Regions from separate parts of the Shewanella sp. 10N.286.51.B2 genome, predicted to be linked through region 2. Evidence: predicted binding sites of a transcription regulator. Region 2 holds the regulator's gene; the other holds the start of a gene.
The links. The regulator sigma-54, encoded in region 2, starts transcription at its own class of promoters, with help from an activator protein. The targets are predictions, from matches to a motif close to GTTGGCACGNNNNTNGNNT.
Positions count from the first base shown of each region.

Region 1: the regulator sigma-54 is predicted to act here: its motif matches at 2,349-2,367, upstream of AB4140_RS11395 (flagellar hook-length control protein FliK).

Region 1 covers NZ_JBFRKH010000042.1:11,417-17,156, forward strand. Annotated here, with positions in the region: gene fliH (flagellar assembly protein FliH) at 1-560, shown strand, start outside; gene fliI (flagellar protein export ATPase FliI) at 529-1,866, shown strand; gene fliJ (flagellar export protein FliJ) at 1,866-2,312, shown strand; gene AB4140_RS11395 (flagellar hook-length control protein FliK) at 2,460-3,932, shown strand; gene fliL (flagellar basal body-associated protein FliL) at 4,024-4,548, shown strand; gene fliM (flagellar motor switch protein FliM) at 4,575-5,600, shown strand.
Region 2 covers NZ_JBFRKH010000014.1:149,028-154,767, forward strand. Annotated here, with positions in the region: gene AB4140_RS04230 (KpsF/GutQ family sugar-phosphate isomerase) at 1-595, shown strand, start outside; gene kdsC (3-deoxy-manno-octulosonate-8-phosphatase KdsC) at 597-1,163, shown strand; gene lptC (LPS export ABC transporter periplasmic protein LptC) at 1,160-1,720, shown strand; gene lptA (lipopolysaccharide transport periplasmic protein LptA) at 1,707-2,417, shown strand; gene lptB (LPS export ABC transporter ATP-binding protein) at 2,417-3,148, shown strand; gene AB4140_RS04255 (RNA polymerase factor sigma-54) at 3,283-4,767, shown strand; gene hpf (ribosome hibernation promoting factor) at 4,791-5,078, shown strand; gene ptsN (PTS IIA-like nitrogen regulatory protein PtsN) at 5,081-5,524, shown strand; gene rapZ (RNase adapter RapZ) at 5,521-5,740, shown strand, end outside.

The DNA of each region.
Region 1 (5,740 bases), on a different contig from region 2:
CTGAAATTGAAGCTGAGCTATTACAGCTATCCATTAATCTGACCAAATCCATCGTCGGTAATGAATTACAAACTCATCCTGAACATATTTTATCTGTACTGCGTCAAGGGGTAGATTCGTTACCGATTAAAAAACAACAAGTCACTCTGAGGTTTAGCCCAGATGATGCAGCACTTGTTAATCAATTATACAGTGAAGCGCAATTAGCTAAGAATCGTTGGGAAATTGAAGCTGATCCATCTCTTAAAAACGGTGACTGCATCATTCACAGCGAGCGCTCCAGTGTCGACTTACGAGTTGAAGCGCGTATGAGTCAAGCTCTTAGTGGCTTGCAGCAACAGGTCGCAGCGATTCAGGCCAATGTGCAAACGATTAAGTCAGATTCAAGTCACTACACCACTAGCATTGCCGAGGATGCTAGCGAATGTAGCCTTAAGGTGGTGGGAGCAAAGCGGGATCAACTCACTGATGACAATGTTTCTTCTGTCGTACATGAAGAGGGTTTACACCTTGTTGATGAGGTAGATGATGCTAAATCGCCAACATCAGTTACTAAATAAATTTAAACTTCATAGTAATAAAGTCACCCCCATTCGGCCTGTGGCCAGTGGTCAGCTGGTTAGGGTTGTTGGCTTAACCCTCGAAGCTACCGGCTGTAGAGCCCCTGTTGGCAGTTTATGCTCTATCGAAACCATGGCCGGTGAGCTAGTGGCTGAAGTCGTTGGATTTGATGATGAATTACTTTATCTCATGCCCGTAGATGAATTAAGAGGGGTGTTACCGGGAGCAAGAGTGCAGCCTTTAGGTGAGCAGTCAGGGTTAAGTGTCGGCTTAAGTTTACTTGGTAGAGTTTTAGACGGTAGTGGTTTACCCCTTGATGGCCTTGGACCATTAAATACTGAGCAACATGCCTCGCGTCATGCGCCGCCCATTAACCCTTTATCGCGCCGCGCGATTACCGAACCATTAGATGTTGGGGTTAGAGCCATTAATGCCATGTTGACCGTAGGTAAAGGCCAGCGGATGGGCCTGTTTGCCGGCTCTGGTGTGGGTAAAAGTGTGCTGTTAGGCATGATGACTCGCGGCACCACTGCTGACATTATTGTGGTGGGGCTGGTGGGTGAACGTGGCCGTGAAGTAAAAGAGTTTATTGAAGAGATTTTAGGCCCAGAAGGCCGAGCCAGATCTGTGGTGGTCGCAGCACCTGCTGATACTTCACCATTGATGCGATTACGCGCCTGTGAAACCTCAACACGTATTGCGGAGTATTTTAGAGACCTTGGCTATAACGTATTGTTATTGATGGACAGTTTAACCCGTTACGCCCAAGCCCAGCGTGAAGTAGCCTTGGCAGTGGGTGAGCCTCCGGCGACCAAAGGTTATCCGCCATCGGTGTTTGCTAAATTACCCCGCTTGGTCGAACGGGCAGGTAACGGCGGCCCAGGTCAAGGTTCGATTACCGCATTTTATACCGTGCTTACCGAAGGTGATGATCAACAAGATCCCATTGCCGATGCGTCACGGGCGATTTTAGATGGTCATATTGTGTTATCAAGAACGCTGGCAGATTCTGGCCATTACCCCGCGATTGATATTGAGCAGTCCATTAGCCGCGTCGCACCTATGGTGATTAGCACTGAGCATTTAGAGTCCATGCGTCTGGTTAAACAGATGTATTCACTTTATCAGCAAAACAGAGACTTAATTTCAATTGGGGCTTATTCCCAAGGCAGCGATCCACGCATTGATAACGCTATTCGGTTACAACCAGCGATGAATGCATTTTTACGCCAAGGATTTAAAGATGTTATTTCCTTTGATAACAGTCAAACCATGGTTGGGCAGATTGCTGCTCAGTGTAAATAATGCGCCGGGCTGATCCATTAATCACAGTGCTTAAACTCAATAAAGAAGCAGAAGAACAGGCGGCTTTACAGCTTAAATCTGCACAATTAGAACTACAAAAATGTGAGGGGCAATTAGAGGCGTTAAATAATTATCGTCTCGAGTACATGAAGCAAATGAATGAAAATCAAGGCAAAACGCTAAGTGCCAGTGAATATCATTCTTTTCATGAATTTATTAAGCAAATTGACCAAGCACTAGTGCAGCAAGTTAATACCGTTAAAGAAGCACAAAATCAGACCCAACATCGACAAGTTAATTGGCAGCAAAAGCAACAAAAGCGTAAAGCGGTTGAATTGTTGTTAGCTAAAAATGATCAAAAAGCTCAGCAAATAGCCAATAAACAAGAGCAAAAAGCCTCAGATGAATTTGCGATGCAGCAGTTTATTCGTAAAACCCCGCGTTAAATTCCCTTATCCGTTTTTAGCCTAATTAATTTTTATTCTGGCACTCTTATTGCTTTGTTCGTTATTAATAATAAAAGCGTCAGCAATGTGACTTTCATAATTTTATAGCACCAATAGGTTTTCGGTGTTATTAACTCGGAGTTTGTTATGCAGCAAGTGAGTAATATTTTACTTGGAAATAGCAATAAAATGGCGAATTCCCCAACGGGAGAGACGCCGCAAGGTACTGATAGCTCATCTTTTTTGTCGGCGCTTAATCAAGTTTCTCAAACTGATGAGATGCAGGGTAACACTGAGCAAGCTTCTGAAAATAACACAGATATCAATCTGGTGGATGACAATGCCTCACAAGAGCATATTGCTGCAGAAACCGATATTGCTTTAATCTTTGCTCAAATTGACTTAGCAGAAAATTTTGAAACCAATAGCCAACCAACAGGTGGCAACATATTGCCGCTGGCTATTGAGGCCGATTCAGCTGAACTGTCACAAGAGGCTTTAGGTAACTTAGCTGAAGCGATTTCAATGCCCCAAATAGATGCTATGGCAGCAGATACCGACAGTTCAACTACAGAATTTTTAAGTGACTATTCAGCTGAGCAACTACAAAATTTATCTGAATTTAGTGCAATGTCTGCAGCTGAGTTGTCAGCATTATCAGTCAAGGAGTTAAATCAGCTGATCACTGACTTTAACCAGCAAACTCCCATCCAAGGTGGAGCCTTACTCCCTTTGATTGAGTTAGCAACAACCAGCGCCATAGATAATGCTGAAAAACCAGCCCTTGCACTTAGCAGTGGCTTTAGTTCAATTCATAAAAACATAATGGATAACAATAGCGCTGCTGTTGATGTAAACAAAAACCTAGTTGATGTAAACAAAGGCTTAGTTGATGCAAACAAAACTTTAGGCGCTCCTGACAGTATTGAAGGCAAAATAACCTCAAAGGAATCTGGGGTTAACCTGAGTAAAGCTGAGTTCTCGGTATCCATGGATAAGTCTGCTATTCCTTCCTCTGCCAATAGTCCTAGTAGTAATGCCCTAGCAAATAATGCCATTGTCCTTAGCGCTGGTGAGTTTACTCTTGATGCAGAATCTGTGGATCTCAAGGCGATACAAAATCAAAGTAGCTTAACGTCAGTGCATAAAAGTGATGTGCCGCAATTTCAATTATCGTTACGCCAAGGATCTGAGTCGGTAGGGCAAATGCAGGAGATGATCCAAAAGTTCGCCCCTGTGATGAAGCAACAACTCATGACGATGGTAGGACAGGGCATTCAACATGCGGAAATTCGATTAGATCCGGCAGAGCTTGGCCATATGGTGGTCAGAGTTCAAGTTAATGGCGATCAAACCCAAGTGCAATTTCAAGTGGCGCAGACACAAACCCGAGACCTATTGGAGCAAGCTATTCCGCGGCTACGGGAAATGCTAGCAGAAGAAGGGCTGCAATTGGCTGACAGTCATGTTTCTCAAGACGGCGAACAGCAGAAAAACGCTGATTATGATGAGTCGAGTGCTAGTAATGACAGGCTTTTGGATGAAATTTCAGCACAAGAACTTGAGATAGTCACAAAACATGCCATGAGTGGCAGTTCAGCTATAGATTATTACGCTTAAGTCGGTAACCTATGGGTTAATGATCGCAAAATCAAAAACTAAGCTGAAACTTAGTTAACACAATAATAACAACAGCGTGATGGAATCATTTATGCCAGAAGAAGCTTCTTTAGAATTAACTACCCAGAACCCACCAAAAAGTATCAATAAAATGATTATTTTTTTGGTGGTTGGCATGTTGCTGCTGGCAGGCATTGCTGTGACAGTGCTGTTTTTTATTGGCGACAATGCGAAAGCGACTGCAAACTCACCTGCAACTGACATAAGTACTGCAACTGTAGTAACTGATGCAGCTACTGGTAAGGCAAATTATGTGGGTATGCCAAGACCATTTTTATTCAATCTAGCGGGTGCTAATCGTTCACGTTTAGTTGAAATAAAAGTGCAGTTAATGGTGCGAGGCGATGACGGCGTTACTGCAAAAATGCACATTCCTCTAATTGAACATGCGCTTTTAAACACATTTAGCGCAGCAGATGTACAAAAGCTAAGTACCCAAGCGGGTAAAGATGAATTACGCCAATTAGCCCTATTAAATGTTCAAAATACATTGCAACCCATAACCGGCCAAAAAGTCGTTGAAAGAGTACTTTTTACTGGTTTTGTAATGCAATAACGCCATGAAAAATCCAAGGTGATGATGTGAGTGATTTATTAAGCCAAGACGAAATTGATGCGCTACTCCATGGCGTCGACGATGTTGATGAAGATGATATTTATGATACTGATGAAACCAGAGCATATGATTTCTCCTCTCAAGATCGCATTGTTCGTGGGCGAATGCCAACCCTTGAAATTGTAAATGAACGTTTTGCTCGTCACTTACGCATCAGCATGTTTAACATGATGCGCCGTGCTGCTGAAGTGTCTATTAACGGCGTGCAAATGCTTAAGTTTGGTGAGTACGTTCATACCCTATTCGTACCAACCAGCCTGAATATGGTGCGCTTTAGTCCGTTAAAAGGCACGGCGCTTATCACCATGGAAGCAAGGTTAGTCTTCATTTTGGTGGATAACTTTTTTGGTGGTGATGGCCGCTTTCATGCAAAAATTGAAGGGCGTGAGTTTACTCCCACAGAGCGTCGTATCGTCCAGCTGCTATTGAAAATCATTTTTGAAGATTATAAAGATGCCTGGGCACCAGTAATGGATGTTGAGTTTGAGTATTTAGACTCAGAGGTCAACCCTGCCATGGCCAATATTGTTAGCCCAACAGAAGTGGTGGTCATTAACTCTTTTCATATTGAAGTGGATGGCGGCGGCGGTGATTTTCATATCACCATGCCATATTCGATGATCGAGCCTATTCGTGAGCTGCTTGATGCCGGTGTTCAAAGTGATAAACAAGATACTGATATGCGTTGGGGACAAGCATTGCGTGATGAGATCATGGATGTGCAAGTAGGGATTGATGCCAACATCATTGAGCATGAAGTGACATTAAGAGATGTGATGGGCTTTAAAGCTGGGGATATTATTCCTATTGAACTGCCTGAGCATGTGATGATGCGAGTTGAGGACTTACCGACTTACCGCTGTAAGCTAGGTCAATCCCGCGAAAATCTGGCATTAAAAATTAGCGAAGTTATTCCAAGGCCTGAAACGGCGAAATCAGAATTACAGCTAATTACTCGTAAAGGCAAAGCCCGCGATCTTACTGTGCTATAGACAGGCTTATTTCAAAAAAAGTTTTATTTTAACAATCTTTTTTAAAAAGTTTTTAAACAAGATGCTGAAATTAATAATAATTTATAGATTTAATAATTATTGTCCGTGAATGTTTAACGGATAACATGTCAGAATTTTAA
Region 2 (5,740 bases):
ACCAGAATCCAATATGGCCAAGCTATCTAAACTGCATTTATGTATTGAAGTGCCTGAAGAGGCCTGCCCATTAGGGCTAGCACCAACATCAAGCACTACCGCAACCTTGGTGATGGGTGACGCCTTGGCCGTAGCATTATTGCAAGCGAAAGGCTTTACCCGTGATGATTTCGCCCTATCCCACCCTGGTGGATCTTTAGGTCGTAAACTATTACTTAAAGTCAGCGATGTAATGCACAAAGGCGCTGATATTCCACAGGTGAAAAGTGAGCTCTGCATTACTGAAACCCTATATGAGATCTCAAATAAAGGTTTAGGTATGACTGCAGTGATCGATAATGCAGACAAGCTAGTCGGGATCTTTACTGACGGTGATTTACGCCGCGTCATCGATGCTGAAGTGAACCTGCGTACTACCGCTATTGCCGATGTAATGACAACCAACTGCATTACCATCAGCCCAGGTATTTTAGCCGCGCAAGCATTACAGATTATGGAAGAAAAAAGTATTAACGGTTTAATTGTCGTAGACGAGAACCAACGCCCAGTCGGCGCACTTAACATGCTCGATATGGTTAAAGCTGGAGTCATTTAACATGTCATTACACGAAACACTGCACCAAGGTTTTTACGGCCCAATCTCTGATGATGTTTGGCAAAAAGCCAAAAAAATTAAGCTGCTTATTTGCGATGTCGATGGGGTATTTTCCGATGGCCGTATTTATTTAAGTAATGCAGGGGAAGAGTTAAAAGCATTTCATACCCGTGATGGTTATGGCATTCGCTCTATTTTAACCAGTAATATTCATGTTGCTGTGATAACCGGGCGTAAATCTGCCATTGTGGAAAATAGAATGACCGCTTTAGGTGTCACTCATATTTATCAAGGTGTTGATGATAAACTAGTGCCTTACCAAAGCCTGTTAGATACCTATGGCGTTAGCCCAGATGAAGTCGCCTATATTGGTGATGACATGGTTGACTTACCTGTGATGAAACAGGTTGGCCTTGCAGTTTGTGTGGCTGATGGCCATCCTTATGTTAAACAACATTGCCATATGACCACCACCATTAACGGCGGAAATGGCGCATTACGTGAACTCACCGATTTGCTATTACTTAGCCAAGATAAGTTTGAAAATGCCCACGGAATGAGTATATGAGCCGAGTGACCTTCGCTATTATCGGATTTTTTGGCGCAGCCTTAGTCCTTTATTGGCAAGTACAAATTAAACGTAGTCAGATGGAGGCAAGTAAATTGCCTGCCCCTGCTCGCCCTGATTTTATCGCCAATGACTTACGCACCACTGAATTTAATGAGCAAGGTTTAGTGCAAAGCCGAGTCTCAGCGAAATACATGGAGCACTTTCAGCAAAGTAATGAAACCATGTTTACTGAGCCTGTCTACCTTATTTATCCTGAAAATGGTGAAGCCGAATGGCAATTAAGCGCAGATTTAGGCAAGCTGAATAATGAAACAGGCAAAGTAGTTTTAGAAAATAATGTTATTATTGATGCAATAAACATCGACGAGCCATTACAATCTTTGACAACCACCATGTTGGCACTCGATATGAACACCATGATTTTGACCTCAGATAGACAAATTTTTGTTACTGGGTCAGATTTTAATATACAAGGTTTAGGCCTGTATGCTGATTTAAATGCTCAAGAACTTGAACTTTTAAGTCAAGTAGAAGGAACGTATGAAGCAAAGTAAACTTTTGATTGCCTCACTACTCAGTGTAGTCAGTATTGCCAGCGCCTATGCAAAAGAAGGCGATTTACAGCAAGAGCTTAAAGTCGCAGCTGTGAGCCAAAAAGCTGACATAAAAAACAATCAGGTCATCTTCTATGGCCCAGTTAATGTGACTCAAGGGTCGATTAACATTAATGCCGACGAATTACGCGCATTTGGCACCGAAAGCGGCACCCAAAAAACCATGGTTGCCACAGGTAACCCTGCGACATTTTCCCAAGAGTTAGATGATGGCCGTATTGGTACTGCCAGTGCCGATGAAATTAAATATGAGCTTGCCACTAGCATTTTAACCTTAACGGGTAATGCTAAATTGGACCAAGCTGGCAGCCAGGTTACTGGTAACCTAATTAGCTACAACATTGAAAAGCAGCAGTTAATTGCTGAAAGCACCGGTACTGGTGAAGATCGGGTTATCACTATTTTTCAACCAGAAAGTCACCCAGACTTGATTGATTCTGAAAAGAAAAAAGATGAGCAACCACATTTACCAGACAGCGCTAAACCCGGTGATGACACGCCACCAGCTATAATTGAAAACAACAATTTATCTGCTGTAGAGGCTGTGAACTCAACTGAAACACCCGAAGTAACTGAATCACTTAACGCTGAGGCGCAGGCGACATTGTCAGCCCCAGCAGCTGAGCAAAATGACTAATGACCCAAATTACGTTAACCGCTGAAAATCTCGCTAAGAGTTATAAAAGTCGCCAGGTAGTAAAAGATGTCAGCCTGACGGTAAAAACCGGCCAAATTGTTGGCTTACTTGGCCCTAATGGTGCGGGTAAAACCACCACCTTTTATATGGTCGTAGGCCTAGTCAAAAGTGATAAGGGCCGCATTCTGATCGATGAAGATGATTTAACCGCAGATCCAATGCATTTGCGCGCCCGAAAAGGCATTGGCTACTTACCTCAAGAAGCCAGTATTTTTCGTAAGCTCACAGTACACGATAATATAATGGCAGTGCTTCAAACTCGCAAAAGCTTATCAAATGAGCAGCGCATTGAAGAACTGGAACATTTATTAGAAGAATTTAACATAACTCATATCCGTGATAGCCAAGGTATGGCGTTATCGGGAGGTGAGCGTCGCCGAGTTGAAATTGCACGCGCATTAGCGGCAAATCCTAAGTTTATTTTATTAGATGAACCTTTTGCAGGGGTAGATCCTATCTCAGTAATCGACATCAAGAAAATTATTCAACAACTTAAAAGCCGTGGTTTAGGGGTGCTAATTACCGACCATAATGTCCGTGAAACACTTGATGTGTGTGAGCGAGCATATATTGTGAGTCACGGAAACTTGATTGCTGAAGGAACACCTGCTGAGATCTTAGTCAATCAGCAAGTTAGGTCGGTATACTTAGGTGAACAATTCAAGCTATAGTTAGCACTATTCAGTTTTTAGTATGGCATTCGCGGCCAACAACAAACCTTAATCTAGTCTATTTTTCTAGGATCATAAACTAGCGCCCACACTGTTCGTCGCGATGATGTAATTCAATTAGGGACAAGCGGTACATGAAAGCCTCACTCCAACTCAAAATGGGTCAACACTTAACCATGACCCCACAGTTGCAACAAGCGATTCGCTTATTGCAACTTTCCTCATTGGAGCTACAGCAAGAAATTCAACAAGCACTTGATTCAAACCCGCTATTAGAGCTTGAAGACGAATTCACTAAAGCCAAAGAGCCCGTAAAAGAAAACGCCCTGCAAACTGACACCGATTTTAGTGATAATAGCCAAGTCACCATAGAAAAAGACACCTCAACGGTTGATACCACTGAATCGCTCACTAAAGATTCTATGCCTGAAGAACTCCCTATGGATACCACATGGGATGAGGTGTATACCGCCTCGCCGACTTCTGGCTCTGGCGCAGTATCGAGCGGTAATGATATGCCGTTTCAAGGCGAAACCAGTGAAGGCTTGTATGAGCATCTTGAATGGCAAAAAAACCTCACTCCCTTTTCTGAAAATGACTTGGTGATTGCAACCGCCATTATTGATGCCATTGATGAGCGCGGTTACCTCACCCAGAGCGTTGAAGACATTTTGCAATCCTTAGGCACTGACGATATCGAACTCGATGAAGTTGAAGCTGTACTTAAACGGGTACAACACTTCGATCCCGTCGGCATTGCAGCGCGAGATTTAAGTGAGTGTCTATTAATTCAATTAGGCCAATACCCTAATGAAATTCCTTGCATAGATAATGTTAAGTTACTGATTAAAGATCATCTTGATTTAATCGCCGGTCGTGACTTTAGGTTACTGATGCGTAAAACCAAGCTTAAAGAAGATGATTTACGTGAAGCCATTGAATTTATTCAAACGCTCAATCCACGTCCAGGCTTGCAAATTACCCCCATTAAAGATGAGTACGTCATTCCTGATGTTACTGTACTTAAAAAGAATGGTCGCTGGGTGGTCGAGCTAAATCCCGATAACATGCCTAAAATTGGCGTTAATCAGCAATATGCAGCTATGGCCAAAGGCGGTTCAAGCCAAGCTGACAGCCAATTTATTCGTGGTCATTTACAAGAAGCCAAATGGTTTATCAAAAGCATCGATAGCCGTAATGAAACCTTACTAAAAGTGGCTAACTGTATCGTACAATTTCAGCAAGGTTTCTTTGAGTTCGGTGAAGAAGCCATGAAGCCGATGGTGCTCAATGATATTGCTGAAGCGGTTGAAATGCACGAGTCGACCATTTCACGGGTCACGACCCAAAAATACATGCATACCCCCCGTGGACTTTTTGAACTAAAATATTTTTTCTCAAGCCATGTAAGTACCGATGATGGTGGAGAATGCTCTTCTACAGCAATTCGCGCATTTATTAAAAAGCTCGTAGCTGCAGAAAACCCGAAAAAGCCTCTTAGTGATAGTAAAATGGCGACACTATTGGCTGAACAAGGGATTAACGTTGCTCGACGTACGATAGCCAAATATCGAGAGGCAATGCTCATCCCTCCCTCAAACCAACGCAAAAGCTTATAACTTTTGTTATTGGAGGATGACCTATGCAAATTAACCTGACTGGAAACCATATTGAAATAACTCAATCTTTACGGGAATACGTGCAAACAAAATTTTCAAAGCTTGAACGACACTTCGAACAGATCAATAATGTTCACGTTGTGCTCGATGTTCAAAAGCTACAACAGATTGCCGAAGCCAAACTGCACCTAAAAGGCGGTGAAGTGTTTGCTGTATCGCGTAACGCTGATATGTATGTGGCAATAGACGCCCTGATAGATAAGCTAGACCGTCAGGTAATTAAACATAAAGAGAAACTCACTAAGCATTAACGATGGAACTTCGTACCATCCTGCAGCCGGCGTGCACTACCTGTGCCACTCCGGGCAGTAAGAAAAAGGTACTGGAATTAATCAGCAATTTAATGGCTGCCCAGTACCCAACCCTTTCTTCACAGGCTATTTTTGAAAGTCTAATAGCGCGTGAAAAAATGGGCAGTACAGGTATAGGAAATGGCATAGCAATTCCACATGGGCGCTTAGATAATATCGAAGAACCCATTGCTATTTTAATCAAATGCGAAGAGCCAATCGCCTTTGATGCCATAGACAAGCAACCTGTAGATATTTTATTTGCGCTTCTTGTACCTGCAGATCAGTGCCAGCAACACCTAAGCACATTATCTAGCATGGCAGAGAAACTCAGTGATAAATTGATACTTAAACGACTTCGAAAGAGTCATGACGCTACAGAACTTTATCAGGTTATTACTGCATGAAACTTGTCATCGTATCGGGACGTTCAGGTTCAGGAAAATCAGTCGCACTGAGAGTGCTTGAAGATTTAGGTTATTACTGTGTTGATAACCTGCCACTGCCACTGATTGGCAGCCTGCTTGAACAGCTTAAAGATAGTAACGAGCTTGTCGCCATTAGCGTCGATGTGCGTAATATCGAAGAGCAAGGCAAAGTACTCAAAGAGCAAATTGCTTTAC